Regions from separate parts of the Desulfurispirillum indicum S5 genome, predicted to be linked through region 4. Evidence: riboswitches for the same ligand, from Rfam matches in the RefSeq annotation. Region 4 holds a riboswitch; each other region holds the start of a gene.
What was found. Region 4 has a riboswitch for cobalamin ahead of cobT (nicotinate-nucleotide--dimethylbenzimidazole phosphoribosyltransferase). Riboswitches for the same ligand answer to the same signal wherever they lie in the genome.
Positions count from the first base shown of each region.

Region 1: linked by a shared signal. The riboswitch ahead of SELIN_RS06350 (hypothetical protein) and the one ahead of cobT (nicotinate-nucleotide--dimethylbenzimidazole phosphoribosyltransferase) in region 4 are both predicted to bind cobalamin.
Region 2: linked by a shared signal. The riboswitch ahead of SELIN_RS11830 (ribonucleoside triphosphate reductase) and the one ahead of cobT (nicotinate-nucleotide--dimethylbenzimidazole phosphoribosyltransferase) in region 4 are both predicted to bind cobalamin.
Region 3: linked by a shared signal. The riboswitch ahead of metE (5-methyltetrahydropteroyltriglutamate--homocysteine S-methyltransferase) and the one ahead of cobT (nicotinate-nucleotide--dimethylbenzimidazole phosphoribosyltransferase) in region 4 are both predicted to bind cobalamin.

Region 1 covers NC_014836.1:1,339,496-1,347,447, reverse strand. Annotated here, with positions in the region: gene SELIN_RS06365 (energy-coupling factor ABC transporter ATP-binding protein) at 1-367, opposite strand, end outside; gene cbiQ (cobalt ECF transporter T component CbiQ) at 360-1,109, opposite strand; gene cbiM (cobalt transporter CbiM) at 1,118-1,771, opposite strand; gene SELIN_RS06350 (hypothetical protein) at 1,758-2,210, opposite strand; cobalamin riboswitch at 2,388-2,565, opposite strand; gene SELIN_RS06345 (hypothetical protein) at 2,627-3,376, opposite strand; gene htpX (protease HtpX) at 3,612-4,496, shown strand; gene SELIN_RS06335 (sulfite exporter TauE/SafE family protein) at 4,557-5,246, shown strand; gene SELIN_RS06325 (hypothetical protein) at 5,918-6,316, opposite strand; partial or broken gene SELIN_RS06320 (leucyl aminopeptidase) at 6,764-7,819, shown strand; gene SELIN_RS06315 (amidoligase family protein) at 7,823-7,952, shown strand, end outside.
Region 2 covers NC_014836.1:2,520,963-2,528,914, reverse strand. Annotated here, with positions in the region: gene SELIN_RS11860 (TonB-dependent receptor) at 1-822, opposite strand, end outside; one part of gene SELIN_RS14885 (IS5 family transposase) at 835-1,266, opposite strand; one part of gene SELIN_RS14885 (IS5 family transposase) at 1,268-1,672, opposite strand; gene SELIN_RS11845 (FecR family protein) at 1,941-2,924, opposite strand; gene SELIN_RS11840 (RNA polymerase sigma factor) at 2,921-3,436, opposite strand; gene SELIN_RS11835 (bacterioferritin) at 3,698-4,195, opposite strand; cobalamin riboswitch at 4,294-4,486, shown strand; gene SELIN_RS11830 (ribonucleoside triphosphate reductase) at 4,667-6,733, shown strand; gene nrdD (anaerobic ribonucleoside-triphosphate reductase) at 6,730-6,903, shown strand; gene SELIN_RS14225 (anaerobic ribonucleoside-triphosphate reductase activating protein) at 6,900-7,610, shown strand.
Region 3 covers NC_014836.1:2,202,689-2,210,640, reverse strand. Annotated here, with positions in the region: gene metE (5-methyltetrahydropteroyltriglutamate--homocysteine S-methyltransferase) at 1-1,903, opposite strand, end outside; cobalamin riboswitch at 2,116-2,289, opposite strand; gene SELIN_RS10355 (alpha/beta hydrolase) at 2,602-3,507, shown strand; gene SELIN_RS10350 (Crp/Fnr family transcriptional regulator) at 3,677-4,363, shown strand; gene cooS (anaerobic carbon-monoxide dehydrogenase catalytic subunit) at 4,473-6,446, shown strand; gene SELIN_RS10340 (ATP-binding protein) at 6,443-7,228, shown strand; gene mgtE (magnesium transporter) at 7,569-7,952, shown strand, end outside.
Region 4 covers NC_014836.1:1,829,036-1,836,987, forward strand. Annotated here, with positions in the region: gene SELIN_RS08640 (response regulator) at 1-1,536, opposite strand, end outside; gene SELIN_RS14045 (PAS domain-containing sensor histidine kinase) at 1,636-4,413, opposite strand; gene SELIN_RS14050 (chemotaxis protein CheD) at 4,929-5,417, shown strand; cobalamin riboswitch at 5,496-5,686, shown strand; gene cobT (nicotinate-nucleotide--dimethylbenzimidazole phosphoribosyltransferase) at 5,938-6,999, shown strand; gene SELIN_RS08665 (sirohydrochlorin cobaltochelatase) at 6,996-7,907, shown strand; gene cobA (uroporphyrinogen-III C-methyltransferase) at 7,900-7,952, shown strand, end outside.

The sequences.
Region 1 (7,952 bases), 490 kb from region 4:
CGTCAGCTACCCGCTTTTCCACAGTGACATTATCCAGCCCCATGTTGCGAGGACCAAATGCCACATCTTCACGAACTGTCGGGCAGAAGAGCTGATCGTCGGACTGCTGAAAGACCAAAGCCATGTCAGGATGAAACTGCCCGATTCGCAATGGCTTTCCCATAAAGTCAATACAGCCCTGCTCTGCCGCGAGGATACCGCTGATCAGCAGAAACAACGTACTCTTCCCTGCTCCGTTGGGCCCGATCACACCGACTTTTTCTCCAGGCAGAACTTCCAGATTCAGAGCTCTGATGACATGGGGCGTATCGGGATAGGAGAAGCACAGCCCTTCAATACGCAGTACCGGAGTATGAGATTCAGCCATGGGAATATCCTGCCTGTAATTGAAGAAATATAATAAACGCGCAGACCACAAGCACCAGCCCCAGCAACACCAGGTGGCGCCAGGGAGGAAACGGGTGACCTGTCGGTCTGCCCAGGTGGTAGCCACGCAGGATCATCGCCTGGTAGACCCGCTGGGAACGCTCATGGCTGCGCAGAAACAGACTGCCCCACAGCCAGGCCATGGTGCGCAGTGACAGAAGTGACCATGGTTTTATCGAGTAACCGCGCAGGGTCATGGCGGTGGTCATGCGTCCATGGTCATCGGCAATGACATGGAAATACCTCAGCACAAGCCCGGCCATATCGGCCATCACCGGCGGCAGCCCCAGGGACTTCAAGGTATTTATTGTTACCTCCAGGGTCATGGTTCCTATCATCGCGAACACCACCATCATGATGGCATAAAAGCGGGCCGCAATCAAAAGAGCGGCGTGCGTCCCCTCACGGGAGACACTGACCATCCCGAGATCCAACAGCACCGTCTGGCCACCAGCAAAGGGGAGGAAAATCACCATGGCCACAATAATGAACGATGGCAGACGCAGACGGTTGAAGAGGGCCATTGGCCCAAGGCCCGCCAGCACTGAACACGCAAACCCAACCCCCAGAATCAGTGGCAGCAAATGCAGCGCTTTGACAAAGGAAAAGCTGAAGGCCAGCACCAGGGCAGCCAGCAAACGACAACGCGGATCCCAACGGTGGAGAAAACAAAAACACCCCATGGATCGTGCTATGCCTCCATGTTTTCGTCGAGCAGCGCAGGGCTGGTTCGCTGAAAATAGTGCACCAGCCAGGCACAGAAGGCACCCTCCAGGAGGACTAAAGGAATATGCACCAGCACCAGGACGAGCAGAGCCGCCCGTTCAGCGGCAGCGTCTATATGTACTGGCATCCACAGGAGTACGGTTGATGCAAAAATGATGACTGCCAGCACCGACCCCAGGGAGCCCACAAAAAAAGCCAGTCCGAGATACAGGAGGTTGCCGCCACGCATGGCCACAGGACGCATCATCCGATAAACCCCACTGGCCACCAGTGCAGGAATACCAATGATCAGGGAATTTATGCCTATGGTGGTCAGCCCGCCATGACCCAGCATGATTGCCTGCAGAAAAATGGCGATGACCACCGCTGGCAGCGCGTAATAGCCCAGCATAACACCCAGTATGCCACTGAGCATAAGGTGCGCGCTGGTGGGAGGGATGGGAATATGCACAGTGGAGAGGACGAAGAAAGCTGCCGTAAACAGTGCCGCGCGGGGAATCCCTTCCCGGGGGTCTGCCATGCGGTTGATTCTTGCTACTGCCACTGCCGTCAGGCCAATAGTGAGCGCAAAAGCTCCAACAGTTACCGGCAGTGGCAATATGCCGTCAGGAATATGCATGACTCTTCTTTCCTTTGCGGAAATAGAGCGCCGTTCCCACAGCACCCCAGACGACCAGGCCGAACATGAGAAGGGTGCGCAGTCTTCCTGTTTCTGTACGGGAAGTAATGGTAATATCCTCATCGCCCAGATCAACATGGATCATGGCCCCATGGCCCGCCTGTCGCAGCTGAATGCTCCAGGTACCTGAAATCTGCTGATCCGGGGTAACGCGCACATGCCCCTGCTCATCGGCCACAGTGGTCAGCCAGGGCGTGCGGGGATTCTGAGGCGAAAAGACCACCACCTGGGCGCCAGCCATGGGCGTGCCATCCTCATAGATAGCTTCCACGAAGATCACCCTCTGGATTTCCGTACGGGTAACCACACCATGCGCATGGGCAATACCCGAGCTCAACAGAAAAGCACAGAGAACCAGCAGGGCAAACCGCATTGACACGGTAGTGCCCGAAACGATTACCATCGGTGATATTCCGGAATATCTGGGGGAACAACAAGAGCTCGCACTGGACATAAAAAAGCCTCCTGGGATCTGCCCCGGATACGGAAGAACCCAGAAGGCGTCGTGGCTGTTAACCCCAACGTCTCTGCGCACCCGCCTTCCATACCCGGGAAGGGTCGTGTGTACTTTCCGGCAGGTCTCCTGGCTTGCGAATCATCCTCCAGATCGCCTTCCCGGCACGGGCCAGTGGCTTGTGATCCATCGTCATCGCTTACAGTGGCGGGTCCGCGGGGGATTTGCACCCCTCTTCCCTTTTCACCCGGATACGGGCACCGAAAATGAGAACTAAACGTGTTTACGGTACCTGTACCCATTTGTCAAGATACCTGCCATTGCACCTCTTCAGCAGTGACTCAGTGCCATTGGACACTGCAGTGTCCTTCGCCGGCATGACCCACATGCATACCCTGAAGCTTCAGTCTGTCAGCGCCAGCGGCGAAAACAGCAAAGCCGATACCTTCGAGATTCACATCATCGTCAGCATCCTTGTCGGCTCTGCCGAATATATGATCAAAGTGAAACGTCATTTCCAGATCACCGTCTTCGTCCTTACTGACAAATCCCTTGCGCTCATCACCCACAAATTCGCCACAGCGATAGGTGGCAACGTCATCGGAAGTTATCTGAAAGCTGACACTGCGACCATCCTTCCGGGCGGTGCCAATCAGCACCATAGACGCTCCCTTGAGCATGCCCGACTCCGCCTTGACAACCTGCCAGGAAAGGGCATTGTAGTGACCAGGCGTGACGTTCTCAACGACACCTACCAGCACTGGTGGCTCTTCCACGCTGCCGCGGGCCAGGTCAACCACATGAATCCCTTCCAGGGAAGCCTTGGCGCTGTAGGTGATGGCATCGGCCACCTCGGGGTCAAAGGGCGGGGTAGTCTGGTAGGCCGTGATATTCTGGAGCACCACAAAGGCGTGGTCAAAATTCAGCTGCCAGCCATCCTTGGTGAGTTTCGGACTCATAAACCCCTCGGCTATCAGTTCTTCGCCATTGGCAAAGAATTTCAGCGTTCCGGCAGAAGCCATGCTGAAGCATGACAGCAGCGCCAGGGTGCTGGCCAGGAAAAGCCCGGTAGATCGCATTGTTTTCTTCATGGAAAATCTCCCTGCAACGTGCATATACACGGTATTTCCTGCCACAACTACGCTTTATCGCTCGAAAAAGTCAAGAAAAATATTACGAAATTTATTTTCGTGTTACCAGATAAAGACGAATTTCCTTGTCAACAAGGGGAATTTTGATAATATTTGTGCGCTTTCAAGGATTTTTTTTTAACATTCATCGCACATGGCGTCTTGAGCGTCAGTGAAACTCTTCAAGGAGGGTTGCATGCGTATACTGCTCTTTCTGGCTACCAACCTGGCGGTCATTGTCGTCGCCAGCATTACCCTGAGCCTGCTGGGCGTTGGTTCCATCCTGGATGCTTCGGGCACCGGGCTCAACCTGACCAGCCTGCTCATTTTCTGTTTTGTCTTCGGCATGTCCGGTTCTTTTGTCTCCCTGCTGCTTTCGAAATGGATAGCAAAAAAAGGGACTGGCACCGTTATCATCGAGCGCCCGCGTAACGAGCGCGAGCAGTGGCTTGTGCAGACGGTGCGTGAGCTTTCCCAGAAAGCCGGCATCGGCATGCCTGAAGTGGGCGTTTTTCCGGCTCAGCAGTCTAACGCCTTTGCCACCGGCTGGAATCGCAACAACGCCCTGGTGGCGGTGAGCCAGGGGATGCTCCAGCGTTTCAGTGACGAGGAGATCCGCGCCGTGCTCGGACATGAAATCGGCCACGTGGCCAACGGCGATATGGTAACCCTGGCCCTGATCCAGGGTGTGGTGAATACCTTTGTCATGTTTTTCGCCCGCATCATCGGTTACACCGTGGATCGCGTGGTCTTCAAGACCGAGCGTGGCCTGGGCATCGGCTATTACATCGTAACTATTGTGGCGGAGATCGTTCTGGCCATCCTGGCTTCCATGATCGTTTTCTGGTTCTCCCGTCGCCGTGAATACCGTGCCGATGCGGCTGGTGCCTCTCTGGCGGGAGCGGGCCCCATGATTGCCGCCCTTGAGCGCCTGAAGCGCGAGCAGGGGCTGCCCGATGAGATGCCAGAATCCATGAGTGCTTTCGGCATCAACTCCGGCGTTCGCACCGGCATCAAGCAGCTCTTCATGACGCACCCGCCCCTGGACGATCGTATCGCTGCCCTGCGTAATCGCAGATAAGGATTCTTCCATTACCAAAGGCCTGGAGCATCGTCTCCAGGCCTTTTTCAGGACACTGCCATGGATATACTGGACAATCTCTATTTTATCGCGGGAATAGCTCTGGCGGGTGGATTCAGCCACTGTATCGGCATGTGCGGCGGCATCGTGGTTGCCTACACTACCGCCAAGGGGGAAGCACTCAGCCGCTGGCAGCGTCTGAGTGGACACCTGCTCTATAACCTGGGGCGCACCACAACCTACGTGGCCATGGGCGCCCTGCTGGCGCTGCTGGGTATCGCCTTTCGACTTGACCGCACCCTGCACGGTATCTTCTTTGTGGCGGTGGCGCTGCTCATGGTTGTGATCGGCCTGCAGTTTCTGGGAGTGGGCCGGATTCCCCTGCTGTGGGATCCGGCTTCCAGCGGCGTTTTCCAACAAACCTTCCGCCGCTTTACCCGGAGCCCTTCGCTGTGGAGCTATTTCGGCCTGGGACTTTTGAACGGTCTGCTGCCCTGCGGTTTTGTCTACTTCTTTGCCGCCATGGCGGCAGCCAGCGGCTCACCCCTGCAGGGCGCGCTGATCATGGGGGTATTCGGGCTGTGCACCATTCCCCCCATGTATCTGCTGGCCATCTCCATCGACTTCTTCAAACGCTACCAGGGGCTGCGCAGGCTGCTCAACACCCTTGCCGGACTGAGCATCCTCTTCTTCGCGGCGGTTTTTCTCTACAAGGCTGCCAGGCTGACAGGTTTTGTTCCGGTCACTTAAAGCTGGACGTTCGCTCCCCGAAACGACAGGTTGTCTGCGTGTTCCAGATGATATGCTGAAATGGCGGAATGGTTCCGCACAACTGCGTCGCTTGACATTGCCCTCGCCTTGTCTATGAGTTTCTTTGCCACTTTGGACCCGCCCAAAGTGGCGCAAAAGTGGCCCCCAGTGCTGTCCTTTTCAGCCGCCCGCTTGCCTGGAACTGGGGACCGCAAACAACCGCCCTCCGTGGCTTTTGGTTTGCGGTTGCCGCCCTCGTGGCGGCAACCCTGCGGGTCCATAGCGTTCCAGTCGGCGCGTCCTGGCTGGGCCAGCACACGGGGGAGAGACAGAAACAGGCCGTTCCCCCCTGAGTCCGTCCGGTGAGTGCGATGCCTGGCTGGCAAGACCCGAACGGGACACTCACAGGAAGTGAGTGGTCCGGCAGCACTGCAAGGATGCAGTGTCTGCCGGATCTCCAGGACAGGCGAGCAATGAGCCGGAAAAACGGGCGTTCGGGGGGCGCGTTTTTGCGTCCTTTTTGCGCGGTCAAAAAGGACAATATCCGCAAACATAAAGACGAATACGAGATGACAAGCATGCAAAATGAACGCTGTTTCTGCGCGGTAAGCATTGGTACAATATCACCTTAATTCGAGGCGATAAGATGCAATGCTTCAGCTCAAAGCCTGCTAGACAGCCTGCTCCATCTCGCACTGCTTCAGGTACTCTTTCAGTGTGGGGCACTGTTCCAGCTGATCATAGGAGAGGATGCTGGGCAGGCGCGTGAAAAAGAGGTGCATCTTCTCCAGGATCTCGCCGTGGAAGTCCATGGCGCGATCTTCGGCCTCCAGATAGGTTTCACCGGGCTGTTTTTCAAAGGGTGCGGTGGTCCTGATGTATTCGGAAAACTCCGGACAGAAGTCTTCAACATCCGGCAGGAATTTCTCGTACACCGCCCTGGCTTTGGCGTACTCTTTTTTGACCATGGTGTAGGTCTGTTCAAAACGATGGATGGTTTCCGCCACGGGCTCCGTTGATCGCATCTGATTGAGTATCTGGCGCATTTTTTCATCAGTGATGGGTTCCATACATCCTCCTGGAATATTGCTTTTGACATGGTGGCGTGTTACATATGCAAATCAATCACCAACTTACGCCACGCGTTCTTCAGTGGACGTGAGGCTTTTTTCTTTTAAGGAGATAGAACTATGTCCCTCGTCTTTGAAACACACCCCGACGCCCTGAGAGTCACCCTGCTGTCCCCGGCTCAACTGGAAGGAATTTCCCATGCCCAGGAGCTCAAGCGGTTGGGTTTTTTCGCAAAGCCCAAGGAATCTGTGATTTATAAAAATGGCAGCGACTATCTTCTCTATGTGGGCTGTGATGAAAAATCTTCAGACCGCTTCATGGTTGCTGGAGCAGTCGCCCTGAAAGTGGCTCGCAAAGCGCGCTTCTCCCATATGGCTTTCTCAGTGGATAGCGGCGAAGCTGCCCGCGATTGCGCCATGGGCGCGGTGCTGGCTTCCTACATCTACACCAGAACCAGAAGTGTTGACGAAAAAGACCCCCAGTGGCAGGTACAAGGGCTTTTTTGCACCAGTCATGAAACTGACTTCCAGGAAGGCATGGCCATCGCGGCTTCCATGAACTTCACCCGCGAGCTGGGCGATCTGCCGGGAAATATCGTCACTCCGGCCTCTCTGGCCCAAACCGCCACCCAGCTGGCGCAACAGTTTGGCTTTGAATGCACCGTCATTGACCAGGAAGAGGCCGCGAAGCTTGGCATGGGCGCTTTTTACAGTGTTGGCAAGGGCAGTGCTCAACCGGGAAAAATGATCATCCTGCGCAATACCTCACCAGAGAAGAAAGCTCCCCTGATGCTGGTGGGCAAGGGCCTCACCTTTGACACCGGCGGCATTTCCATCAAGCCATCGGCATCCATGGAAGAAATGAAGTACGATATGTGTGGCGGTGCGGCGGTTCTGGGTGCCTTTCACCTGATGGGTTCCCTGGGGATTCGCAAGGATGTGGTGGGCATAGTCCCGGCCGCTGAGAACATGCCCAGCGGCACCGCCAACAAGCCGGGCGATATCGTCACCGCCTGCAATGGCAAAACCATTGAAGTCATCAACACCGACGCTGAAGGCCGCCTGATTCTGTGCGATGCCCTGGCCCATGGCACAAAGACCTATCAACCCTCCGCCATTGTGGATATCGCGACTCTCACCGGCGCCTGCGTCGTGGCCCTGGGCTCCCATGCCATCGGCGTCATCTCCAATAATGACGAGTACGCCCGCGAAGTGACCGCGAAAGGAGCGACTCTTCACGAACGCCTGTGGCAACTGCCCGCCTACGCTGAGTACGACGAGCAGCTGAAGAGCGATTTCGCCGACATGCAGAATGTGGGCGGCAAGGAAGCGGGAACCATCACCGCCGGACTCTTCCTGCAGAAATTTGTCCCCGAAAACACCCCCTGGGTACACCTGGACGTGGCGGGTACCGCTTGGGATGGAAAGAAGGAGTACTTCCATAAAAAAGGTGCCACTGGCAGCGGCGTGCGCACCTTCTACGCTCTGATCAAGGATCTCTAAAGCATGTCCTTCGCGCAGCCGCCACTGATTTACAATCAGCACGGCAGCATCCGGCATGTTGGTGTGGAACTGGAGTATACACACGTTGAGCCATTAATGGTCGTGCGGGATATACAGAAACTGTGGGGTGGCC
Region 2 (7,952 bases), 690 kb from region 4:
GATGATGTCGCCGGCTTCAATGGTGCGCATGCTGACGGTTCCGCCGGTGGCTCCGGTACCTTCCGCGCTCGTGACCGGGCCCTTGTCGATGCGGATGCCGCCGACCAGGTCGGGGTCCACGTAGCTGCGGCTGGAGACGCCGGCATAGCCGCGATAGACGGTGGTTTCCTGGCGCGCGCCGTCGATGAGCACCGGAACGCGACCCTGCCCCTGCATGCCGCGAATATTCACGTCCAGTCCGCCACTGTTGCGGTTTTCACCAATGAGTACACCGGGAGTTCCCTGAAAGATGTCGCCCACGGAGGTGCCGCGAAAGCGTTCGATATCCCTCTGGGTGATGATATTGACCGAGGCGGGAGCGCGAAAGGTGGCGTCGTCTTCGCGGGTACCGCGCACGGTTACGGGAGCCAGGACGACCTGTTCCCGTTCTGTGGGGCGCAACCCCACCGGAAGCGGGACTCCCTGCAGCTCCTGAAGCTCTGTGACTGGCGTCACGGAAAGCTCCATGTCAGCTGTCCTGTGAGGGGTCAGTGTGATGAGGTTGTTGCCGTTGAGGTGCCACTGGAGTCCGGTTCCTTCCAGCAGTTGCTCCAGAGCCTGGTCACTGCGCCACTGCCCCTGCACTCCCGGCGACTGATGATCCTGGACGATGCGATCGTCCACCAGGACATCAATGCCGGTGGCAAGGGAGAACTGCAGGAGGGCGCCGCCCAGTGGCTGGGCGGCTATGGAGAAGCTGTGGAAGGAGGCGAGGTTGGCAGCGGGAGCGGGTATGGCGTTCAGGAAAAGCGCCAGAGCGACAAGCGCGCAGGCGCGTACCATGAGGCTAAGAACTTATCCATAAATTACGCCGATTTTCCTGTATGTGATTATGGCTGCCGCAAGACACGTCAACCCGTAGTGAGTGACCTCAAGCTTCTCAAAGCGCACATGAATCTTCCTGAAACGGTTGAACCAGGAAATAGATGCTTCCACTATCCAGCGCCTCGCCTTCTTTGATGGGTCACGCTTCTTGTCCTCGATCTCTTCTTTTCGCTGCTTTACATGGGGTATGTATCCGCGCTGAAGAATGCTGCTGAGCGCCTGCTTTCCCTTGTAGCCACAATCTGCGCAAAGATGCTGCTCCTGCTCTGCAGGCTTCTCGAAGACTACGCCATCAAGAACAGCTTCAAGCTGGCTCACATCATGCCGGTTCGCTCCGGTTACGACGATGGACAACGGGACGCCACGACCGTCCACCAGGACATGACGCTTGCTCCCGTTTTTTTCCCCGATCCGTCGGGTTCTTCCCTACGGTTTCAAGAGCCATTGGTGCTTTGTACATTCCGCCATCTATGCTTTGCCACTCCCAGGCAATTCCCTCCATCTCGTCATACTCAGCCAGCCCTTGACGCCAAATAGCTTCGAATACACCGGCCTTACTCCACTCAATGAAGTACTTGTGCACGGCACTGGCGCAACCAAACTGCTCCTTGGGTATGGCTTTCCACTGGCAACCGGTGCGCAGCACATAGACAATGCCGGAAAACGCCATTCTGGGGTCAAGTCGCTTCCGTCCGCCACCAGGCTTGCGTTTGTAGGTCTTGTCAGGATCTCTTTGCTGGATTGGCAGCAAAGGCTCAACTCTTTGCCAGAAAGCATCTGAGACTTCCCATGATTGCACTTTAGACATAAATCACCGCCATGAATGATCTCTCACTGAATCATTCTATAGCAAACTATCATAATGGTCAATAATTATTTATGGACAAGCTCTAAGTCGGGGCATGCGGTGTTTTCTCCTCTTTTCTGGTTATCGATCCCTCTACCAGGTAAGACGGAAAACCATGCAAAATGTACGGGCCGGTGAAAACATTTTTTGCATAATCTTTAAAAATTCAACGAAGCTAATGCTTATGGCGAGGGTGAGCCCCTGTTGTTTCGTGCGGTTGCGGCATCAGTCAGTTGGCGGATATGCGGATGAAAAAATGGGTGTAGCGGCTCATGCGCACGGGAAAGCTGTTGACGATGCTGTGCAGGGCTGCTTCGGGGTCGCTGGCGCTGAATATTCCGGTTACCGGGATGGCGGCCACGTCCGGGTCGACGCTGAAGCGGGCGCTGTGGTAGCGCTCCAGGTCGCGCAGGACTTCACCCAGCGGGGTGTTCTGGTAGAGCAGGCGCTTCTGGCGCCACAGGCCGATGCTGTTGACATCCACGTCGGGCAGGCGCTGGAGACGGCTGGTGTCGTAGTGCAGTACCTGGCCGGGGTTCAGGGTTACCTGGTGCCCCAGGGTGTCAACTTCCACCTGGCCGCTGGCCACGGCGACCCTGGCGCCAGCGGGCTCAAGGCGCAGGTTGAAGCTGGTGCCCAGCACGCGGACTTCGCCTGCGGCGGCTTTTACCCGGAAAGGAGTTGTGTCGGGGGCAACGTCAAAGAACCCTTCGCCATGGCGCAGGGTTACCTGGCGCTGGTGGTTTTCCATCTGGACGCTGATGGCCGAAGCGGCCCCCAGGGAGATGCGGGAGCCGTCTGCCAGGGTAATCTGGCGCAGCTCACCGGCACGGGTGCAGTAGTCTGCGCCCAGGCAGTGCAGACCGGGAGAGTGGTGCAGGCTGATACTTGTGATGCCTGCGACCACCAGAAGGACGGCGGCGGCGGTGGCCAGGGTGGACCAGGCGCGTTGCCGGAGTGCCCGGTGGCGAAAGGTGGTGCTGGCCCGGCGCGGGGCCAGGTCCTCCATGCCGTGCCAGATGCGCTGTATTTTCCGCCAGGATTGGGCGTGGATGGGGTTCTGGTCCATCCACGCGGACCAGGCGCGGCGGTCGGTTTCGCTGGCCTGGTCGTCCTGCAGGCGTACAAGCCAGGCGATGGCCTGCTCGTCTGGACTCTGTTTCTGGGGTGATGAAAGGTCCGGGGTGAAGGAGGTCTCCGGGTGCTGGCTCATGATTTCTCCTGTTGCGTGGCGTACTCATCCAGGCGTCTGGTGCAGTGGGTGAGGGCGCGGGCCATATGTTCCATGATAGTGCTGCGCGTGATGCCAAGCTGTTGTCCGATTTCGCTGTAACTCAACCCTTCCAGGCGCTTGAGCCGGAAGACCTCCCTGGCCCTGGGGGGCAGTTCCGCGATGGCATCCATGAGGATTGCCAGCTCTTCACGGGACAAAGCGGTGTCTTCGGCTGAGGGAGCCCGGCCCATGGCACTTTCCAGTTCTTCGGGGCTGATATCCTCCACGGGCATGTGGCTCGCGGATCGATAGTAGTCGATCAGTACATTGTGGGCAACTTTCAGCAGGTACGCTTTGGGATTGAGCAGGGAGATGGAGCTGCGCAGCAGGCGCAGGAAGGTTTCCTGGGTCAGGTCTGCCGCTGTTCCGGAAGAGGATACGCGGCTGGAGAAATAGCGCAGGATATCCTTGTGGTGGTTGCGGTAGATGTCGTGGGGATTCTGATCTGACATGGATGCCCTCTTCCAGTCGCTCTTCCGGGTGCGTCGCGTTCACGCTGCTTCACCTTCTGGTGAGTGTGGAGGCACGGGCGATCATGTTAGTTTACGCAAACTTTCTAGCGCTTTTTTCGATCCTCTGTCAAGGGTATTCGGGCATTTCAGCAGGAAAGTGCTGTGGGTGAGGCTGTCGCAGGGGTGAAGGGGTGCCGTGGCCAGCAAAAGAAACAGGGAGCGCCGGCTGACGCTCCCTGGATATACATGTTCTGAGGGGTTTTACTCTGCGGGCTGTCCGGCGCTGCGGCTCTTGCTGCGCTCAATGGACTGCAGGGCCAGGTAGTTTTCGCCAAAACGCTTGAGGTTGTCGATTTCGTTGTCATACTGGTCGTAGTGACGCTCTTCATCCATGACCAGATCCTCGAAGAGTTTCTTGGAGACCGAGTCGGCGTTGGTGCCGCACTCGTTGGCCCAGCGGTTATAGTCCATGGCGCTCTGCTCTTCCATTTTGGCAGCCATTTCCAGCATTTTATTCACGTCCTGTTCTGGAATAACGTTGGAGCCGGCTTTCATTTCCACGTCGCCACCCAGGAAGAGGATGCGCTCGGCCAGACGCTCCACGTGGATCATCTCTTCGATGGCGGTGCGCTTGAAGAGCCCGGCCAGCAGGTCGTAGCCCTGGTCGTCACAGTGAAAGTGGAAATACATATACTGGTGGAGCGCGGCGATTTCTTCAGATACGGCCTTGTTCAGCAGAGCTATACTTTTTTCATGCATGGAATGCCTCCTGATATTCGAGATGGATAAAAAAATACGAGTCCGATGGGCAGATACTACTCCAGAAACCCGTGGCAATCAAGGGAAGCCGGGGGTGGGAAATCTTCCGTTGACATGGTCGCAGAGGCAGGGCACTATATCGATCCGGGATTCAGGGAAGTGCGGTGAAAATCCGTCGCTGCCCCCGCAACTGTAAGCCGGACAAGGCTCCATGCGCCACTGTGACAACACGGGAAGGCGGAGCTGAGGATGATGGCGAGCCAGGATACCTGCCCCGAGAACACACAGCGGAGGGATGTTCCTATGGAAGTTCTGTCTTCACGTTCCCGTCTTTTGTAGCCAGCGCTCTGCGGCCCACGTACCCATTTCTTTCATCACATGCGTACCCCTGCCACTGCCTGCCCGGATATTTGCCGGGATGATGTGCCGTCTTCGCGGACGGACAGTGGCGGAAGCCACGGAGCCTGAACTATGATCACTACTGTCATGAAGCGCGATGGTCGTTTTGTCCCCTTCGACCAGGAGCGCATCGCCACTGCCATCTTCAAGGCCGCCCGTTCGGTGGGCGGCAGCGACCGTAACATTGCCTCGGCCCTCTCCCTGCAGGTGCTGCGCGCCCTGGTGGACCAGTACGGCCAGTACGGTTCCTGCACCGTAGAGCAGGTGCAGGACTGCGTGGAAAAGGTTCTCATCGAGGGTGGCCACGCCAAAACCGCCAAAGCCTATATCATCTACCGCCACCAGCGCGCCGACATGCGGGCCATGACCGAAAGCTTCGAAGGTCTGGAGAGCATCGTGGAATCCTACCTGGGCGGCAGCGACTGGCGGGTCAACGAAAACAGCAACACCACCTATGCGCTGCAGGGGCTCAACAACTACATCTCTTCCACCATCACCGCCCGCTACTGGCTCAATAAGATCTATCCGCGCCAGGTGCAGGAAGCCCACTCCCGTGGCGACTTTCACATTCACGATCTGGGGCTGCTGGCGGTGTACTGCTGCGGCTGGGATCTGAAGGATCTGCTGGTGCGCGGCTTTCGCGGCGTGGCCGACAAGGTGGAGAGCAAGCCGGCCAAACACCTGCGCTCGGCCCTGGGTCAGGTGGTCAACTTCTTCTACACCCTGCAGGGGGAAGCCGCGGGGGCCCAGGCCTTTGCCAATTTCGATACCTGCCTGGCACCCTTTATCGCCTATGACCAGCTGACCTACCCCGAAGTGAAGCAGGCCATGCAGGAGTTCGTCTTCAACCTGAATATCCCCACCCGCGTGGGATTTCAGACGCCCTTCACCAACCTGACCATGGACCTGTACGTCCCCTCCACCCACCGCGACGAGCCGGTCATCATAGGCGGAAAGCCCCAGGAACGCACCTACGGGGAATTTCAGGAAGAGATGTTCATGCTCAACCAGGCCTTCATGGAAGTGATGATGGAAGGCGACGCCAAAGGGCGCGTCTTCACCTTCCCCATTCCCACCTACAACGTCAGCCGCGACTTCGACTGGCAGCACCCCATGGTGGGCAGGCTGATGGAGACTACCGCCAAGTACGGCATCCCCTACTTTGCCAACTTCGTCAACAGCGACATGAGCCCCGACGACGCGCGCAGCATGTGCTGTCGCCTGCGTCTGGACAATCGGGAACTGCACAAGCGCGGTGGCGGACTCTTTGGCGCCAATCCCCTGACCGGCTCCATTGGCGTGGTAACCATCAACCTGCCCCGCATCGCCCACAGCGTGGACAGCGAAACGGCCTTCTTTGAGCGGCTGGCCGAGCTGATGGAGCTGGCCCGCGACAGCCTCAAAATCAAACGCAAGGCCCTGGAGCGCCTGACGGAAAACGGCCTCTACCCCTATTCCCGCTTTTACCTGCAGGATATTCATCAGCGCTTTGGCGAGTACTGGCGAAACCACTTCAACACCATCGGCATCATCGGCATGAACGAAGCGCTGCTGAACTTTATCGGCGTGGATATCACCCATCCCGAAGGGCTGGAATTTTCCCGTCGCGTCATGGAATTCATGCGGGAGCGCCTGGGACAGTTCCAGCTGGAGGAAGACGTGCTCTACAACCTGGAGGCCACCCCCGCCGAAGGCACCTCGTTCCGCCTGGCCCGCAAGGACCGCCAGACCCTTCCCGGCATCATCACCTCCGGTACTGAAGAGCGCCCCTACTACACCAACTCCACCCAGATACCGGTGGAGAAAACCCGCGACCTCTTTGCCGCCCTGGACCATCAGGATCAGCTGCAGCCCCTCTACACCGGGGGGACCGTCTTCCACATCTTCCTGGGCGAAGCCGTGGAGGACGGCACCACCGTGGGCAAACTGCTGGACACCATCACCCGGCGCTACCACCTGCCCTACATCACCATCACACCGACATTTTCCATCTGCCCTGTTCACGGCTACCTCAAGGGCGAGCACACCCACTGCCCCCACTGCGCCCAGGAACAGCGGCAGGAAATTCAGACCCGGATTACCGAACTCAAAGGCCAGGACGGCCTGCACGAAATCAATCTGACAGGAGCACACTCATGAGCCAGCGCGAAGCACAGATTCAGCAACTGGAAGAACAGCTTGCCAGCGTCAAAGGAACCCCCTGCGACATCTACAGCCGTGTCGTGGGCTACCACAGCCCCACCAACCACTGGAACGAAGGCAAAAAAGAGGAATTCGGCAAGCGGGAGACCTTTGCGGTCAACCCATGAGCCACACGCCCACCCTGGTGGCCGATTTCACCCCCGTCAGTCTGCTGGACTTTCCCGGTGAAATCGCCACCACCGTCTTCACCCACGGCTGCAACCTGCGCTGCCGCTACTGCCACAATCCCGCACTCGTCCTGGGACAGCCCGGAAGGAGCCGCCAGGACCAGCTGCTGGAATACATTGACCGGCACCAGATCGGGGCCGTCGCCATCACCGGCGGCGAGCCCCTTTTTCAGCGGGAACTTGAAACCCTGCTGCAACAGCTGCGCAGCCGGAAAATCCGGATCAAACTCGACACCAACGGCACCCTGCCCCATCGCCTGAAACAGGTGCTGGAACAGGAACTGGTGGACTTTGTGGCCGTAGACGTCAAAGCCTTTAATGATGCCGACATGGCCCACATCACCCGCACCTGCACCAGCATACAGCCCCTGCTGACCAGCCTGGCCCATCTGTGCAGCGCCAGCATCCCCTTTGAACTGCGCCACACCCTCTGGAAACTGCCCGAACCCGAAGAACTGCGCGCCCTGGCCGCCCACTGCGGCAGCGCTCCCCTGGCCCTGCAGTTTCTGCGCGACCGCGCCCCCATGCTGGATAAACGCTTTCGCTCTCCCCTGTCGGCCACCGATTTCACCACCGCGCACCAGCGCTTCGCGCAGATGTTTTCCCGCGTGATAACACGGGGAGAAAACACGGAAGCCACGAAATAAAGAGGGGAAAATATGCCTCGCGCTAAGCCGCCAGGCTCGCCAAGGAAAGGCAGGGGGAGCTTTACCGCGAATGGACGCGAATAAACGCGAATAGATGCAGGGAGCTGTGAAGGCAGGTTTCTCGCGGAGCACGCAGAGGCGCGGGGAAAAGGCAAAGAGAGATTGAACCACGGAAAACACGGAGGGCACGGAAAAAGAGGGAAAGACATATCTCTCGCCAAGCCGCCAGGCTCGCCAAGGAAAGGCAGGGTTTACCGCGAATGGCCGCGAATAAACGCGAATAGATGTAGGGCGGATAAGCGAACGCGCATCCGCCAGTTGGGATAATATGTCTCACACAAA
Region 3 (7,952 bases), 370 kb from region 4:
CCCCTGAGGTGGTCAGTCGAAAGGCATCAACAGCCCAGGAAAGAGAGTCGCGCCACTGTTCCCGTCGCAGGGGAAGTCCTTCGCGCAAAGCGGCTTCATCAACCTGGATGATTCCTATACCAGCCTCTTCCAGATCAAGCACTTCAGCGCGCATGGCAAGAGCCAGTTGCAGACACGTCTCGCGGCGTGGTTGATCGTCGCGTACAAAACTCCAGTTCAGCAGGGTTACCGGGCCGGTAAGCATACCTTTGACCGGTTTTCCTGTCAGGGATTGAGCATACTGGGTCCATTGTACGCTGATGGGATGCGGTCGCTCCACGTCGCCGTAGAGAACCGGTGGTTTGACGCAGCGGCTGCCATAGCTCTGTACCCAGCCGTGGCGGGTAAAACAGAAACCCTCCAGGTGCTCGGCAAAGTACTCCACCATGTCGGTACGTTCGAATTCTCCATGCACAAAAACATCAAGGCCGGACTCTTCCTGGAAGTCAATGACCTGACAGATGTATTCCTTGATCGTCTGTTGATACTCTTCCGCGGTTATGTGCCCCTGGCGGAAGCGATGACGGACTGCCCGGATTTCCGGTGTCTGCGGGAAAGATCCTATGGTCGTAGTCGGCAGCAGGGGTAGGTTGAAACGTTCACTCTGGGCGATGCGCCGCTGATCAGAGGTCTCCTGACGCACAGAGATTTCGGGGGTGAGGGCTTCCATCTGGTGTCGTACGGATTGACGCCTGACGCGTTTGCTGCCTGCCCGTGCCGCCAACGCCTGGCGATTCTCCTCGAAGGGTGCCGCGACTGGTTCGCCGGCAAGGGCGGAGCGCAGCAGATTCAGTTCGCCGCACTTCTGGCGGGCAAAGGCAAGCCAGTTGAAAATTTCCGGATCCAGCTCATGCTCCAGTTCAAGGTCAACGGGAACATGGAGTAAAGAGCAGGAGGTTCCCAGCATGACCTGCTCTTCGCCAATCCACTGTGACGCGTATTCGGCCACCTCGCGTGCCTGGTCAAGATCGGTGCGCCACACATTGCGGCCGTCCACCAGCCCCAGAGAGAGATACCTGGATGTTGGCCACTGGCTCAGGAGGGCGGGCAGCTGATCCGGCGCGCTTACCAGGTCGACATGCAGGCCAGTGACAGGCAGATCCAGAGCCAGTTCCAGGTTTTCTTCCAGGCCGCCAAAATAGGTGGCTACCAGTATCCGCGCCGGGTTTGCCGCGTTTTGCAGGCGCTTGTATACGGCCGTGAATTCAGCACGGGCCGCCCTGGGGAGATCACTGGCCAGGATGGGCTCATCCAGTTGAATCCACTGGCAGCAAGTGGCAAGTCGGGTGAGAATAGCCTCGTACACTGAGACGAGGGCATCCAGATGCTGCCAGCGGTCAAAACCTTCCACCGTCTCCTTGCCCAGGGCCAGAAATGTGAAGGGGCCGGGGAGTACGGGCTTGGCGGGAAAACCTGCCTGGATCGCCTCTTCAAGGTGATCAAAAAGATCACTGCTGGAGAGCCGGAACTGCTGCTTTGGAAAGAACTCCGGCACAATATAGTGATAATTGGTATTGAACCATTTCGTCATTTCCATGGCTGGAGCACTCGCATTGCCCCTCACTCCACGTGCCATAAAGAAGCGCGTGTCCAGGTCTGCCTGTTCACCTTCCCGGCGGAAGCGTTCAGGTACTGCACCCACCATGGCGATCATGTCGAGCATGTGGTCGTAAAAGGAGAAATCTCCTACGGGGACCAGGTCAATACCGGCGCGCCTCTGAAGTTGCCAGTGCAGACGGCGCAGAACGCGGCCATCGGCCTGAAGGCTCTCCAGGGTGGCTGTTCCCTTCCAGTAGGCTTCAAGAATGGTTTTCAGTTCACGGCGTGAACCCATACGGGGAAATCCAAGTGTGTGCGTCAGCATAGTCAGCTCCTTTTCTGGAATTGGTACCCAAAGTAAAGGCACTGACAGCGCTCAGCGTGCATATTCCCGATGACGGACATACACGCAGAAAACGCAAAACCCATCCCCTGCTGGCAGGAAATGGGTGTAAGGAAGAGTTATCGCGAATCTGCAGCGGTGTTCAGCCATGAGCAGAATTCGTGTACCCCTGCTCTACACCCTGGCGCGAGGTGCTGTCAGGCCTGAGAACAGGGCGTCTTCTGGCTTCCGGCTTTTTTCGCTCCATGGCCTTCCCAGATAACTATCCAGTGACCATGCAGCATGTGTCCGGTTACAGCGGCGCGTCCGCGACGGATTTTCACCGTCTTCCGTTTCCTGCTCTCGAATCTGTAATGGGAGGGAGGGTTTTCACCAGTAATACGGGATCTGCCCTCATCTGTCTCTATGGATACCGCACTCTGGCATGGCAGGTCAACCGGTAAAATGCAATTGGAATGGCGTGCCATTCCTGGAGTCACGCTTTGGTGGTTCTGCCTTCTACGGGCATGGACATTCTCGAGGGAGGAAGGTATGGTGAATTTTCTTAGGAAGCATGTTTGCCTGGAGGTGTCATGGGCTCTCTGAGTTTTTCAGGTCGCCGTGTACAAGTGTTGCGTTTTCTGTTGGTGTTCTCAGTGATCCTGGGAGTTTACGCCGAAGTGTCCGCTGGGAGCCACGCTGTGGATATTCACCTGCAGACTGCCACGGGTACGCTGCGCGGTACCCTGCAGTTGCCGGAAGCGGCGGGGAAAACGGCGGCGGTGGCGCTGATTATTGCTGGTTCCGGTCCCACGGATCGCGACGGAAACACCGTGGGGCTGCCGGGGCGAAACAACAGTCTGAAGATGCTGGCTGAGGAGTTGGCGCGTGCGGGCTATGCTTCCGTGCGTTATGACAAGCGGGGCATCGGGGCCAGCAACCAGGCGGCACTGGATGAGTCGCAGCTACGGCTGGACACCTATGTTCAGGATGCCGCCAGCTGGATGGAAATGCTTGTCGCCGATTCGCGTTTTGACTGTGTTGTGGTTATCGGTCACAGCGAGGGAGCCCTGATCGGCATATTGGCAGCTCAGCAGCAGCCACACTGCGCCCGTGTCACCCTTGCCAGCCCGTCAGGAAGTGCCGCAGATCTGCTGCGCCACCAGTTATCCGGGCTTTTGCCGACGGATCTTGAGCGTGCAGCGGCGGCGATTATCCGGTCCCTCGAAATGGGGGAGACGGTGCCGGTTGTGCCGCAGGAACTGGCCCTTCTGTTCCGTGAGAGTGTGCAGCCATACCTGATCTCCTGGTTTCCTTACCAGCCTGCCGAGGAGCTGCAGAAACTGAGTACTCCCGTTGCCATCTTCCATGGGCAGACCGACATGCAGGTGCCGGTCGCTGAGGCTCAGGCGCTTCAGGCGGCGAATCCCGACGCGCGGCTTCATGTGATTCCCGGCATGAATCATATTCTCAAGCTGGTTGAAGACGATCCGCAGGCGCAGCGGATTTCCTATGAAAATCCGGATGTGCCGCTGGCACCGGAACTGGTGCGGCAGCTGGTGAATTTTCTGAATGAAGCCCTCGTGCCAGCAGAGGAGCTGCCATAGGCTCTGCGAACCTGCAGAACCCAGATATCCCATCCGGGAGCCGGTATGGCTGCTGTTGCCAGAATATGCAGAGGAGATAGCCCGCACGTGTCTGCGTGTTCCGTGGTTGATTCCTCCGGCGGCCTGTGTCACTGTACGGTCTTCTGAAGGCAGAGGCAGGAGGTTTCGTGTGCGCGGCGGCAAAAGCGACTCGGGTTTTCACACCATGAAGAATATGGCGGAGCTGCCCGCCGATCTGCTTGACACTTACCTGGAGCGATGTCAACGGCGAACAGCTGACAAAAATGGCATCCTCTTCGGCCCTCACGAGGCTCCCGACTTTATCTACATGGTGTTGCAGGGCAGTGTGCGCATCTTCCTGAGCTGCCCCAACGGCAAGGAATTCACCATATCCGTTTTGCAGCGCGGCGGTGTCTACAGCGGTCATGCGCGGGGGTTCGGCATGGCCATGGCCGCGCAGACCCAGATTGCCCTGGTGCATGTCAGCGATTTTCGCGAAATCATGGAGCAGAACCCGGCCTTTATGCTCAGTGTGGTGGCCATCCTGGGTGATGCCCTGAAAAATACGGTAAATATTATTGAAAACCTGGCATTCCGCGAGGTGGACAAGCGGCTCATGCACTACCTGGCTGAAGCCATTCGCCGCAGTGGAGAGCCGGTGCGCGAAGGTATTCTCCTGGATATGGGTCTGACCCAGGAGCAGATCGCCACGGCCATTGGCAGCACGCGGCAGACGGTCAGTTCCCAGCTGCGACAGCTGGAGAACAAAGGCATTCTGCGAACCCGCAGCCGGAAAATCCTCATCCTTCAGCCCGCGTATTTTCTGGAGAGCACGGCGGATTCCCCCTCCCTGTAGCCGCTTGCAAAAAATCCCCACAAGTGTCGTGCCGGTGACATTTTTCCCTTTGGTGTCTGTGCTAGATGATGCGTAACTCGATTTCTCTTCAAAATCTGGAGGTTACGCCATGAAGAAAGCACGTACCGTCGAAGAAGTGAGTATGGATCCGGCCGTGCAGCAGCTGCTGACCAAAGCGCGCCAGGAAGGTGTGGAAACGGCCTTTGATCGGGCCGATGCCCATACCGCCTGCGGTTTTGGCGCTACAGGCGTTTGCTGTAACCACTGCCTGGAGGGCCCCTGCCGCATTGCGCCCAATGGAAAAGGCCCCCAGCGGGGAATTTGCGGAGCCTCCCTGGATACCATCGTGGCCCGCAATTTTCTGATGAAACTGACCGAAGGCGCGGCTCCCCATGCCGAACATGGCCGTGAAGTTGCCCTGGCTCTGCTGGAAGCCGCAGAGGGCAAGGCGCCCTACGAAATCCGTGATCCCCAGAAGCTGCTGCGCGTTGCCGATGGTTTGGGCATTGAAACCCATGGGCGCGAGGTGAATGAAATTGCCAGGGCGGTTGCCCTGAAGGCGCTGGAGGACTTTCAGCAGCAGACAGGTGTCCTCAACTGGCTGCGGTATCGTGGACAGAAGAAGTCTGTTGCCAAGTGGGAGGAACTTGGGCTGCTGCCCGTCAACGCGCACCTGGAAATCGCCCAGTCTGTGACCAGGACGGCCATGGGCTGTGACGCCGACCCGCTGAACCTGTTGCTGGGTGGCCTGCGCATGGGACTGGTGGATGGGTATTCCGGTCTGCACATGTCCACGGATCTGCAGGATATCCTGTTCGGCACCCCTACGGCAGTCAAGGCGGAGTACAATATGGGTGTCCTGGACGCGAAGAAGATCAATATCGCCGTGCACGGTCACCTGCCCCTGCTGTCGGAAAAGATTGTCACCTGGGCGAAGCAGCTGCGACATGAAGCCCTGGCAGCCGGTTCCGAAGGGATCAATCTGGTTGGGGTCTGCTGCACGGGCAATGAGCTGCTGATGCGCCAGGGTGTCCCCGTCGCCACCAGCTTTTCCAGCCAGGAGCTGGTGATTGTCTCTGGCGTGCTGGAGGCCATGGTGGTGGATGTGCAGTGCATCATGCCCGGTATTCAGCAGGTGGCGGAGTGCTATCACACGGAAATCATCACCACCCTGCCCTATGTGAAAATCCCCGGTGCCAACCACGTGGACTTCCATCCCGACAATGCCGATGAAGCGGCTCAGGCCATTGTGCGTCGCGCCATCGCCAACTATGGCAAACGCAATCCCGATAAGGTTGCCATTCCCACCGTGAAAACCGAAGCCTACGCCGGATTTTCCGTTGAGCAAATCGTCGGTGCCCTGAGTGCCCTCAATGAACAGAACCCGCTGGCCCCACTGCTGGATGCCATCGTCTCTGGCCAGATTCGCGGCGTGGCGGCTATTGTCGGCTGCACCAATCCCCGCGAGCAGCAGAACGTGGGCAATGTGGCCGTGGCCCGCGAGCTGCTGAAACACAATGTACTGGTAGTGGCTACCGGCTGCTCTGCCCACTCCCTGGCCAAACACGACCTGATGAATGAAAAGGGCCTGGAGTACTGTGGCGAAGGCCTGCGTGCTGTGCTGAAAGCGGTTGGCAATGCCGTTGGCATGGAGAGTCTGCCGCCCACCCTGCACATGGGCAGCTGTGTGGACAACTCCCGTCCCGCCGATTTGCTGACGACCATCGCCGATACCCTGGACGTCCACATCGGACAACTGCCCGTGGTGGGAACCTGTCCCGAAACCCACAGCCCCAAGGCCCTCTCCATCGGAACCTATTTCCTGGCTCACGGCGTGGATGTCCATGTGGGCGTCTCCCCCCAGGTCAAAGGATCGGAGTGGGTGACCCAAACCCTGACCGGTGACCGGACAGACGAAGAGCTCAATCTGGATAAACTGTTCGGTGGCAAACTGATCTACGAAACCGATCCCTTTCTGGCAGCCCAGAAAATGCTTGATCGCATCGACCTCAAGCGTCGCGCCCTGGGGCTGTCCGTCGCCAGTGACGCCCCGCAATCAGAAGATACCGTGGAGCACCTATGAAAAGCGGATTGAAACTTGCCATCTCCGGCAAAGGCGGTGTCGGCAAGACCACCATTGCCTCATCCCTGTGCCATATTCTTGCCCGCCAGGGCAAACAGGTCTTCGCCATTGACGCCGACCCCGATGCCAACCTGGGCATGGCCCTGGGGTTTCCCCCACAGGCGCTGCAACAGGTGGTCACCATCGCCCACGATCGTCAGCTTATTCGAGAGCGCACCGGTGCAGAACCCGGCTCTGCCGGCCAGTGGTTTTCGCTGAATCCGTCGGTGGAAGATATTCCCGAGCGCTACGTGGTCAGCCAGGATGGCATTCGGCTGCTGCAGATGGGCGCGGTCTCAGCGGGGGGCAGCGGCTGTGCCTGCCCTGAAAACACCCTGCTGAAAACCCTGCTCAACCACCTGATCGTGGATGAGCAGGACGCGGTGGTCGTCGATATGGAAGCGGGGCTTGAGCACCTGGGTCGGGGTACGGCCCAGAGCGTTGACGCTCTGCTGATTGTGGTGGAACAGGGGCAACGCAGCCTCACCACGGCCAGAACCATTGTGAAACTGGCAGAGGATCTGGGCATACCTCGCGTCTACGGCATTGCCAACAAGCTGGTGGACACGACCCTGGATGTCCTGCAGGGACAATTGGGCAGTGAACTGGAGCTTGTGGGAGCCATTCCCTATACCCCGGCTGCTGTCACCTGCGACTTCCAGGGGCGCCGGGTGGTGGACGCCTGTCCCGCTCTTGTCAGTGAGGTGGAGCAGGTGCTGCACAGAGTCCAGAGTCGCCTCTGATTCGCGTCACAGCCTCTGACTTTTCTTGACACTCCTTCCCCCTTTTGCTATAAGCCTCTGGTTTTGCGCCGGAGGCTTTTTTGAACCGGCAACGATGGTCCTGGGACGATCGGATTTCACACACCACAGGAGGCAGCGAACCGCAATGGACAGTTCCAGTAGCAGTTCCAACCCGCCGTTGCGAAGCTCCATGAGCTTTCGCGACCAGTCGATGAACCTCCCCGGCCACAGCTGCCGCGGTGGTGTGTGCCGTGCACGGGGTATTTCCAACCAGCCCCGAAGGTAAGGGCGTGCGCCGCCTGCAGCGGATTGTTGCCGGGCAACAACCGTGGAGGCGCCCATGCACAAAGAAACGCTCTACCTCACCTTTCTCGAACTCTTCCAGAATCAGTTTTCCCCTGAAGATGAAAAAAGCATTCTCGCGCTTGTGGAAAAGCACCACGCCGCTGACCTTGCCAGCGTGATGGATCAGCTTGAGCCTGACCAGGCTGCCCATGTGCTGCGGTGCATGCAGACCGTGAAGCAGGCGGAAGTCTTCGGCTACCTCAGTGCCAGTGTCCAGCAGACGCTGGTGGATCAGCTGGACATTCACCAGATTACCCGCATCATCAGCGCCATGGATGCCGACGACCGGGCCGACTTCTACAACAACCTGGACAGCGAGCACCAGCAGGCCATTCTCCCCGGCCTGGCCCAGGCGGAACGCGAAGATATCCGCAAACTC
Region 4 (7,952 bases):
CCTCAACCGTGCCAGAACAGATTGCCCCAGCAGTTCGCTCTCAAGGTAGACTTTCTTCTCCAGCAGCAACGCGTAAAACTGTTTGCGGGGCAGTATCAGATCCACGCTGTCCACCCCCAGGCCAGCGATGGAAACACTGGCCTGGACGCACATCCCCTTGAGGCAATTACTCAGATGCACCTGCTGCCGACGCTGGTGCACCTCGCGAAAACGCGCGAGGATCGACTCACTTTCGCGGATCGCCTCCAGATCCGAGCTCACCACCTCCATGCTGCGGGCATCGATAATCAGGTTCCGCCCCAGGGTCTGGCCATGGCGTAACGCCTCCAGGGCACTGCGGGCAAACGCCATCTCATCTTCACCCTCCACGGCCTCGGCGATACTGAAACTGCAGGTAATGCTGCCCACAAAGGGGAATTCGTGCTGCGCCACGATGCCACGCAAGCGGTGCACGAGATTCTGAATAACGATGTGGTCACTGTTGGGAGCGATGATCATCAGCTCCTCATCGTCCCAACGCCCCAGAATATCAAAATTGCGGATATTTTCCTTCAGCAGGGTAGCCAGGCACAGCAGCACTTCATCGGAACACTCCTGTCCCAGGGAAACATCAATATCATCACGATAGTCCACCGCCAGCATCACCACCGACAGCGGCGAACGGTAACGCCGGGCATACTGAATCTCGCGGTTGAGCAGAAACGAACACTTGGCGCGGTTGTGCAGGCCCGTCAGCGGGTCGACGGTCGCCAGTTTTTCCAGCTCCTGCTGCTGGTGCTCCAGGTCTGTCATATCGGTCAGCGTGATAATGGAAATATTCTCCCCCATGGGGAACTTTTTGACCCGCATGACAAAGAACCGTTCCTGATGGGTACGGCTGTCCAGCATCTTGATCTTGCACGAACCATGGGCTTCCTGGTGCCAGTTCTCGGTCCGCGGAAAAAAGCACCCGTCCTCATCCAGGAAAAACGGGCGGATGCAGCTGTAATTCTGCGCCATCACCTGCAGGCTGGAGCACTGGAAGTAGTCCAGGGCTGCGCGGTTGGCACCGATAATGCTGCTGCGATCCGCCACAACGATCAGGCTGTCCTGACTGTCGAGAATCTTCTGAATCAGCCGGATCTGCTGATGTTCCTTCTCGCGCAACAGCACATCGCGCATGGTGCGCCCGATACTCTCCAGCAACTTCTCGCGGCTGATGGGCTTCAGGACAAACTGGCTGACGCCGATATCAATCGCCTGAATCATCAGATCCGTCTCACTGTGGGCCGTGGTGAGAATAATATGGGCGTCGGGCTGAAGCCTGCGGATCTCGCGGCTCATCTGCAGGCCATCCATAACCGGCATCCGCACATCGCTGATCACCATGTGCGGCTTGTGTTCCCGGAATAATTTCAGACCTGCCCGCCCATCTTCCGCCACATAGACTTTCTTGAAGCGTCGCTGCAGAAACTTGGCAATATTCTCGCGTACGCCTGGCTCATCCTCCACATAGAGTACCGTCAGCCGGGCAAGCCATTTTTCACTGTTATCCATGGAAAATCCTCCGGTTGATGGGGTGAATCAACCTGCCTCGGTGTACACACCCGAAGCAGAGCACAGGTCCGTGCGACTGTCCTGCGATAGCTGGCGGGCTCATTTGCGCAGGGTGATCATGAACATGGCACCCTCCCGGGTATTCGCCACACTCAGTGTCCCGCCCATATTTTTTTCGATGATTTCCTTGGCCATATAGAGGCCGATTCCGGTGCCATGTCCAGGGCCCTTGGTGCTGAAGTACGGCTCAAAAACCCGGTCGATGGGGTCCGTGGAAATACCGCCCGCATTGTCTTCGATACTCAGCATACACTCGGCATCCCGTCCCTCAATCCTCACGCGGATGGCGGGATGCGCAACGTGCCTTTCAACCAGCACATCCCTGGCATTATTGATGATATTGATCAGCACCTGAGCGTACTCATTGGGATATCCGGAAACCCGGCCATGCTGACAGGGGAGGTGCTCTATGCTGACCGTTATGCCATGAGTTTTCAGGCTGGCATCGATCAAAGCCAGGGAGCGCTTCAGCACCCCTTCCGGGCAGAAGGGCACCTTCTCGCGATCGGGCTTGAAGAAGTTGCGGAAGTCGTCGATGGTGCGTGACATGTAATCGATGGCCTCCATGGACTTACTCACCATGCTGTCAAAATACGCATCGGTGAGTTCGCCGAATTCGCGGGCGTCCTGAATCTCCTCCAGGGTGGTGGACAGCGAGGTGAGGGGCTGGCGCCACTGGTGGGCAATATTGCCGATCATCTCGCCCATGGCAGCCTGACGTGACTGGATCAGCAGCAGCTTGTCCTTTTCCCGCAGCCGTTCCTCGGCGCGGAAGCGCTCGCTGATGTCATAACAGGTGCCGATAAACCCAGCGAAAACATCATCGAGGTCGTAGATGGGCCGTCCAACGTCGAGAATTTCCCGGTATTCGCCGCTGTGGTGGCGCAGCCGGTATTCCAGTTCAAAGTTTTCCCGGGCATGGAAGGCCTTCCAGAAAGCCTCGGTGTAGCGGTCGTAGTCATCGGGGTGAATGAGCTGATTGATGTTGCCCTCAAAGGGAGTACTGACGTCGGTGGGAATAAACGCCAGCCAGGTGCTGTTGAAGTAGTCGTAGTGGCCCGCAGGCCCAGTACGCCAGACCATGGTGGGAAAGTTGTCCAGCAGCGAGAGGAAAAAGCTGTGGGAGCGTCTGATGCCGTCCTCGTTGCGCTTGCGGGCGGTGATATCACGACACACCGCCAGCACCGTATCAAAGCACAGTGCCGTCTCAGAATCGAAGACGATGTCACACTCCAGATCGATTTCCGGCGTAATCTGGCACTCAAAGTACTGCAACTCCACCATGCCCATATAGCTGAACTCAATGACTTTGGGAATGCCACTGGTAAAAACATCCTCGATGGAAAGACGCAGCAGCTTCTCGATATCATCGGCGAAGCTGATCTGCTGCAGGGTCTTTCCGCTGAAATCCTCTCGGGCAAAACCCGTTGTCATTTCAAAGGCGATATTGGCAAAGAGAATGCGCCCGTCGCGGTCAAAGCGGAGAACCAGATCCTGGGTGTTTTCCACCAGCGCGCGGAACTGCTTTTCCTGCAGAGCCAGCAGGTGGCGGGACTGCTCCTGAGTGGTGACATCGCGAACCACCGCCAGATAACCGCAGCTGCCACTGGCACTGCCGCGCATCTGGCTTACCAGCGCCAGGTAGTGGCGTTTCTGACCATGGAGGTCAAGGCTGTAGGAAAACTGACTGGGAAGGCCGGTGGCATTGACCTCATCCAGGGCCTGCTCCAGCTTGCAGGATACTGCCGCTGGGAGAACCGACTGAAAGTGTTTCCCCAGGAACTTTTTCGGCGAGCTGAGCAACGACTCGGGATCGGGAGCATGAAAGCTGCGGATGCGTCCATCCTGGTCAAAGACAAAGAGAATATCCTGCATGGATGCCACCAGCGAGGAGAGTTCCGTCTCCCGCTCCTGCAGGTTGCTCTCCGCCCGCTTCCGCAGCTTGCGAAAGTGCATCAGCAAGTTAATGATGACAAACTGGCCGACGACCAGAACGCCAAGGACGATGATAAACAGCGTCGCCTGGTGCTGCTGACGATCCAGGGTCCGTGTGTGTTCCGTGATATCGTTGATCACGCCGGTGAGCACGTTGGTAAAGGGATCATAACTGGCAAAGATGCGCACGAAAGCGCTTTTGCCATCAGCCCGGGTAATTTGCAGCGTCTGTTCACTGCGCATACCAAATTCCAGCAGGTTCTGGTGAAAGTGGTCCAGGGTGATGCGATCCTCGGGCACCACCATGGCGTGAAGTTCGTCATAGGAGATCTGCTGGTCCCCAATGCCCAGTATGGCCGCCGCCCCCTCGGTGAGGAAAATCCGCATGGAGTTTCGATCCAGTGTCCAGTGCCCGAATCCCGCAATCTGCTCGGCAAAGCGATCCTGGGTGTAGACTCGATCCAGCAGGTAGATCAGGTCACTGCCAGCGGAGAGATCCCTGACCGTCGAAAGCCGAACCTTTCGGCCCTGTCGCTCAAACAGCCAGGTAAAAACCTCCACCTGCCGGATTTCCCCCGAAGCCAGGCGGTGTTGAAAGTGCGCATACTGCGTAGGTGCCTCACGATGCAGCTGCAGTGCCCGCTGCGCCGAGGCATCGGGCAGAATATTGATCTGTCCCATGTGCATCCGGCGCAGGGTATCAATATCATAACCGTAGAAATCCACAGCCGCCTGATTGGCATCCAGAATAGTGCGCGTCTGTTCATCAATCAGCAGCATGACCGAACCATGCTTGAGGAAAGCACCATAGGTGAAGAGCTCTTCGCCTGAGGCCACAGACAACGACATGCAGAGCACGATACAGATCAAAGGTATACGCATGATCCTCTCACCACTTTCATTTTCAGTGAGCCCGAACCTGTGTTGTACCTGTTCCGAGAAAGTCTCTGCAATATCTTTTTATCAACTTATTCCATGGCAAATTACCCATTCTTTACCCATGCTTCCAGTAGGAATGCAGAATATATTCAGCGTACCGTTTTCCAGGCCATTCAGGCATGCAGCCATTTTTTCATTTTCCCCGTGCCATTCCCCGCCTGGTGTGCGAGAATTTCCGGAACTCCTCACGATGGCAACAGCTTGCTGAAATACTTAAAAAATACGCAGGCAATTGAAAAATGCTCAGGTGCAAGGCGCTCGCGGAGCGTGGAATGAAGCGTACTTCCCGTACGTTGCAATGACGCGCGACGGCGGGCAACACCGCAGATGAGGGTTTTTCAGCAGCCTGCTGAACCTTTTCCCGCCATTCCGGGAGCACACCAAGTGGCCGGGGAAGTTCATGGATACGCTTACGAATGGCATCACACCTCCAACACTCAAGAGTACCGGAAAGCACCATGCGGAAACTGAGCCAAGCCATCTGCCTCAAGCCAGCCGAGGCCCTTATCGGTGAACATCCTCAGACCATCTACACCATCCTTGGCTCCTGCGTCTGCGTGATCATGCACAGCCCACGCCTGAAGATCACCGGCATCACCCATGCCCTGATGCCCTCCATCGGCCAGGCCAGCACCACCACTCCCCTGAAGTACGCCGATGGCTGTGTGCGCTTTCTCCATGACGCCTTCCGCTCCCGTGGCGTCAAACCCCACGAACTCACCGTCAGCGTCTTTGGCGGCAGCCGTATGGCAAACCAGCCAAGGCGTCACGCCTGGATAAGCGTCGGAGAGCTCAATGTGGAAGTTACCCTCACCCTGCTGCGCGAACTTGGCTACCCCATCAGCCACCAGGAAACCGGAGGCATCAATGGCCGTAAAGTCTTCATCAACTGCGCCAGCGGAGAGGTTCTGCTCAAACGCCTGCCCACGCTTCCCGAGTGCCTGTGACAGGAGAGTTGCCGATGCAGACACTTTTCTTCCGCCCCCGCTGAATGGCTTTGACAGTAACGCCCGCTTTCGGTAAAAGAAACAGCAACAGATTCCGGTGTCTGGCACTGCCCGTGTCAGATGAAAAGGGAAGCGGGGTGCAACTCCCCCACGGACCCGCCACTGTGAGCGACGACGACGGATCACTTTGCCACTGGCCTCTCAGGTTGGGAAGGCGATCGGGAGGATGAATCGCAAGTCAGGAGACCTGCCGGAATCACACAGGCCTGCACGGCAGACCTGTGTACTCAACCCTTCCCGGGTATGGAAGGTGGGTGCCGGTTCGGACATTTTCGGGTTTTGCTCGCAACGTGTACCTCCTGTGTTCCCCTGCTTGCCCGGGATACAACGCAGGAGGCTTTTTCATGCCAGCTTTTTTTGCTTGTATCCCGCTGTCAGTCTTACCATGGCAGCGGATGTTTCCCCCGAATTCCCCTGGTGCCGCCCGAACCGTCACGGACACCACGGGAGGCAACCCGTGATGAAGCCCATCATCGACACCATCACCGCCCCCAGCGCCGAAATCCGCGCTGCCGCCCAGGCCCGCATTGACAGCCTGGCCAAACCCCTGGGCAGCCTGGGCAGGCTGGAATCCATCGCCGCCCAGGTGGCCGCCATCAGTGGCACCATCACCCCCGCCCCCCGCAGGAAGTGCACCATCGTCATGTCCGCTGACCACGGCATCGTGGAAGAGGGCATCGCCTGCGCTCCCCAGGAAGTCACCGCCATTCAGACCATCAACATGCTCAAAAACCTGACGGGCATCTGCGTGCTCAGCAACGCCAATGGAGCCGATGTGCGCGTGGTGGATATCGGCATCAAACCCAACATATCCCACCCCGGCCTGATTGCGCGCAAAGTGCGCCCCGGCACCGCCAACTTCGCCAAAGAAGCGGCCATGGAGCGCCACGAGGCCGAACAGGCCGTCCTCACCGGCATCCAGGTGGTTCAGGAGCTGGCACACGAAGGCTATAACCTGATCGGCACCGGCGAAATGGGCATCGGCAACACCAGCTGCAGCAGCGCCATCTTCATGGCCCTGACCGGAGCCAGCGCCGACGAGGCCGTGGGCAAAGGGGGCGGCATCACCGACGAAGCGCTGGCCCGCAAAAAACAGGTCATCAGCGCCGCCCTGGCCCTGCACCAGCCGGACCCCGCCGACCCCCTGGATGTACTGTCCAAAGTGGGCGGACTGGACGTGGCGGGCATGGTGGGCTGCTTTCTGGGCGCTGCCCACAGTAAAGTCCCCGTGGTGATCGACGGCTTTATCTCCGCCGCCGCCGCCCTGGTGGCCTGCCGCCTCAATCCGCTGGTGCGGGAGTACCTGATCCCCTCCCACCGCTCGGCGGAGCCCGGCTACGTCCGCATTATGGCGGAACTGCAGCTGGAACCCCTGCTGCACCTGGATATGCGCCTGGGCGAAGGCACCGGCTGCCCCCTGGCCTTCGGCATTGTGGATGCGGCCCTCAGTATGCTGAGCACCATGGCCACCTTCGATGAAGCCATGATCAACCGCGACTACCTGGTGGATATACGACCATGAAACACCCCGAATCCGTTCCCCAAAGCGCCATTGTACTGGCGGCCTTCGGCACCACCTACCCCGCCACCCTGGAACCCATCCTGGCCATGCTGCGGGACATCGAGCAGCGCTATCCCGGCATCCCCGTCCGCCTGGCCTTCACCTCCAACTTCATCCGCCGCAAGTGGCATGAGCGCGCCGCCGACGCGGCATATCGCCGTGACCACCCGAACATTCCCCAGCAGATCTTTGCCGTCAAAAACGTGCTGGGCGCCATGGCCGATCTGCAGCATGAAGGCTGCCGCAACATCGTGGTGCAGCCCGTGCTGATCGTCGATGGCGAGGAATACCGCGACCTGGTGGCCTGCGTGGAAGCCCTGGGCGCCATCAGGGCCCATAAACCCCACCTGCAGCCCTTCGCCAAAGTCGCCATCGGCAAGCCCCTGCTGGGCTCCTTTCACCACCGTGAGCAGCTTGACGCCCTGGTAGCGGCCCTCAAACCCGATATCGACGCCGCCCGCGCCGCCGGAGCCGCCCTGGTCTACATGGGCCACGGCAACGAACACATGGCCCAGGGCGCCTACTACGAGCTGGAAATTCTGCTGCGCCGCCAGTATGGCATCCCCGTCTGCATTGGCCTGGTGGAAGGCCTGCCCGACTTTGAAACCGTACAGGAAAAGCTGGTCGCCGCCGGAGCGCGCTCCGTGCTCCTGAAACCCCTGATGTACGTGGCCGGAGACCACGCCCGCAACGACATGGCCGGCGACGAAGAGGACTCGTGGCTCACCATGCTTCAGGGCGACGGCTATACCGTGACCACGGTGCTGGAGGGCCTGGGACAGAACCCCGCCGTGCGCCGCATCTTCCTGGATTGCCTGGAGCAGGCCGCGCAGGAAGCCGGAATCGCACTGGAGGGCACCCATGGGTGAACTCATCATCGTGGGCGCCGGTCTGGGCGGCCAGTCCATAACCCT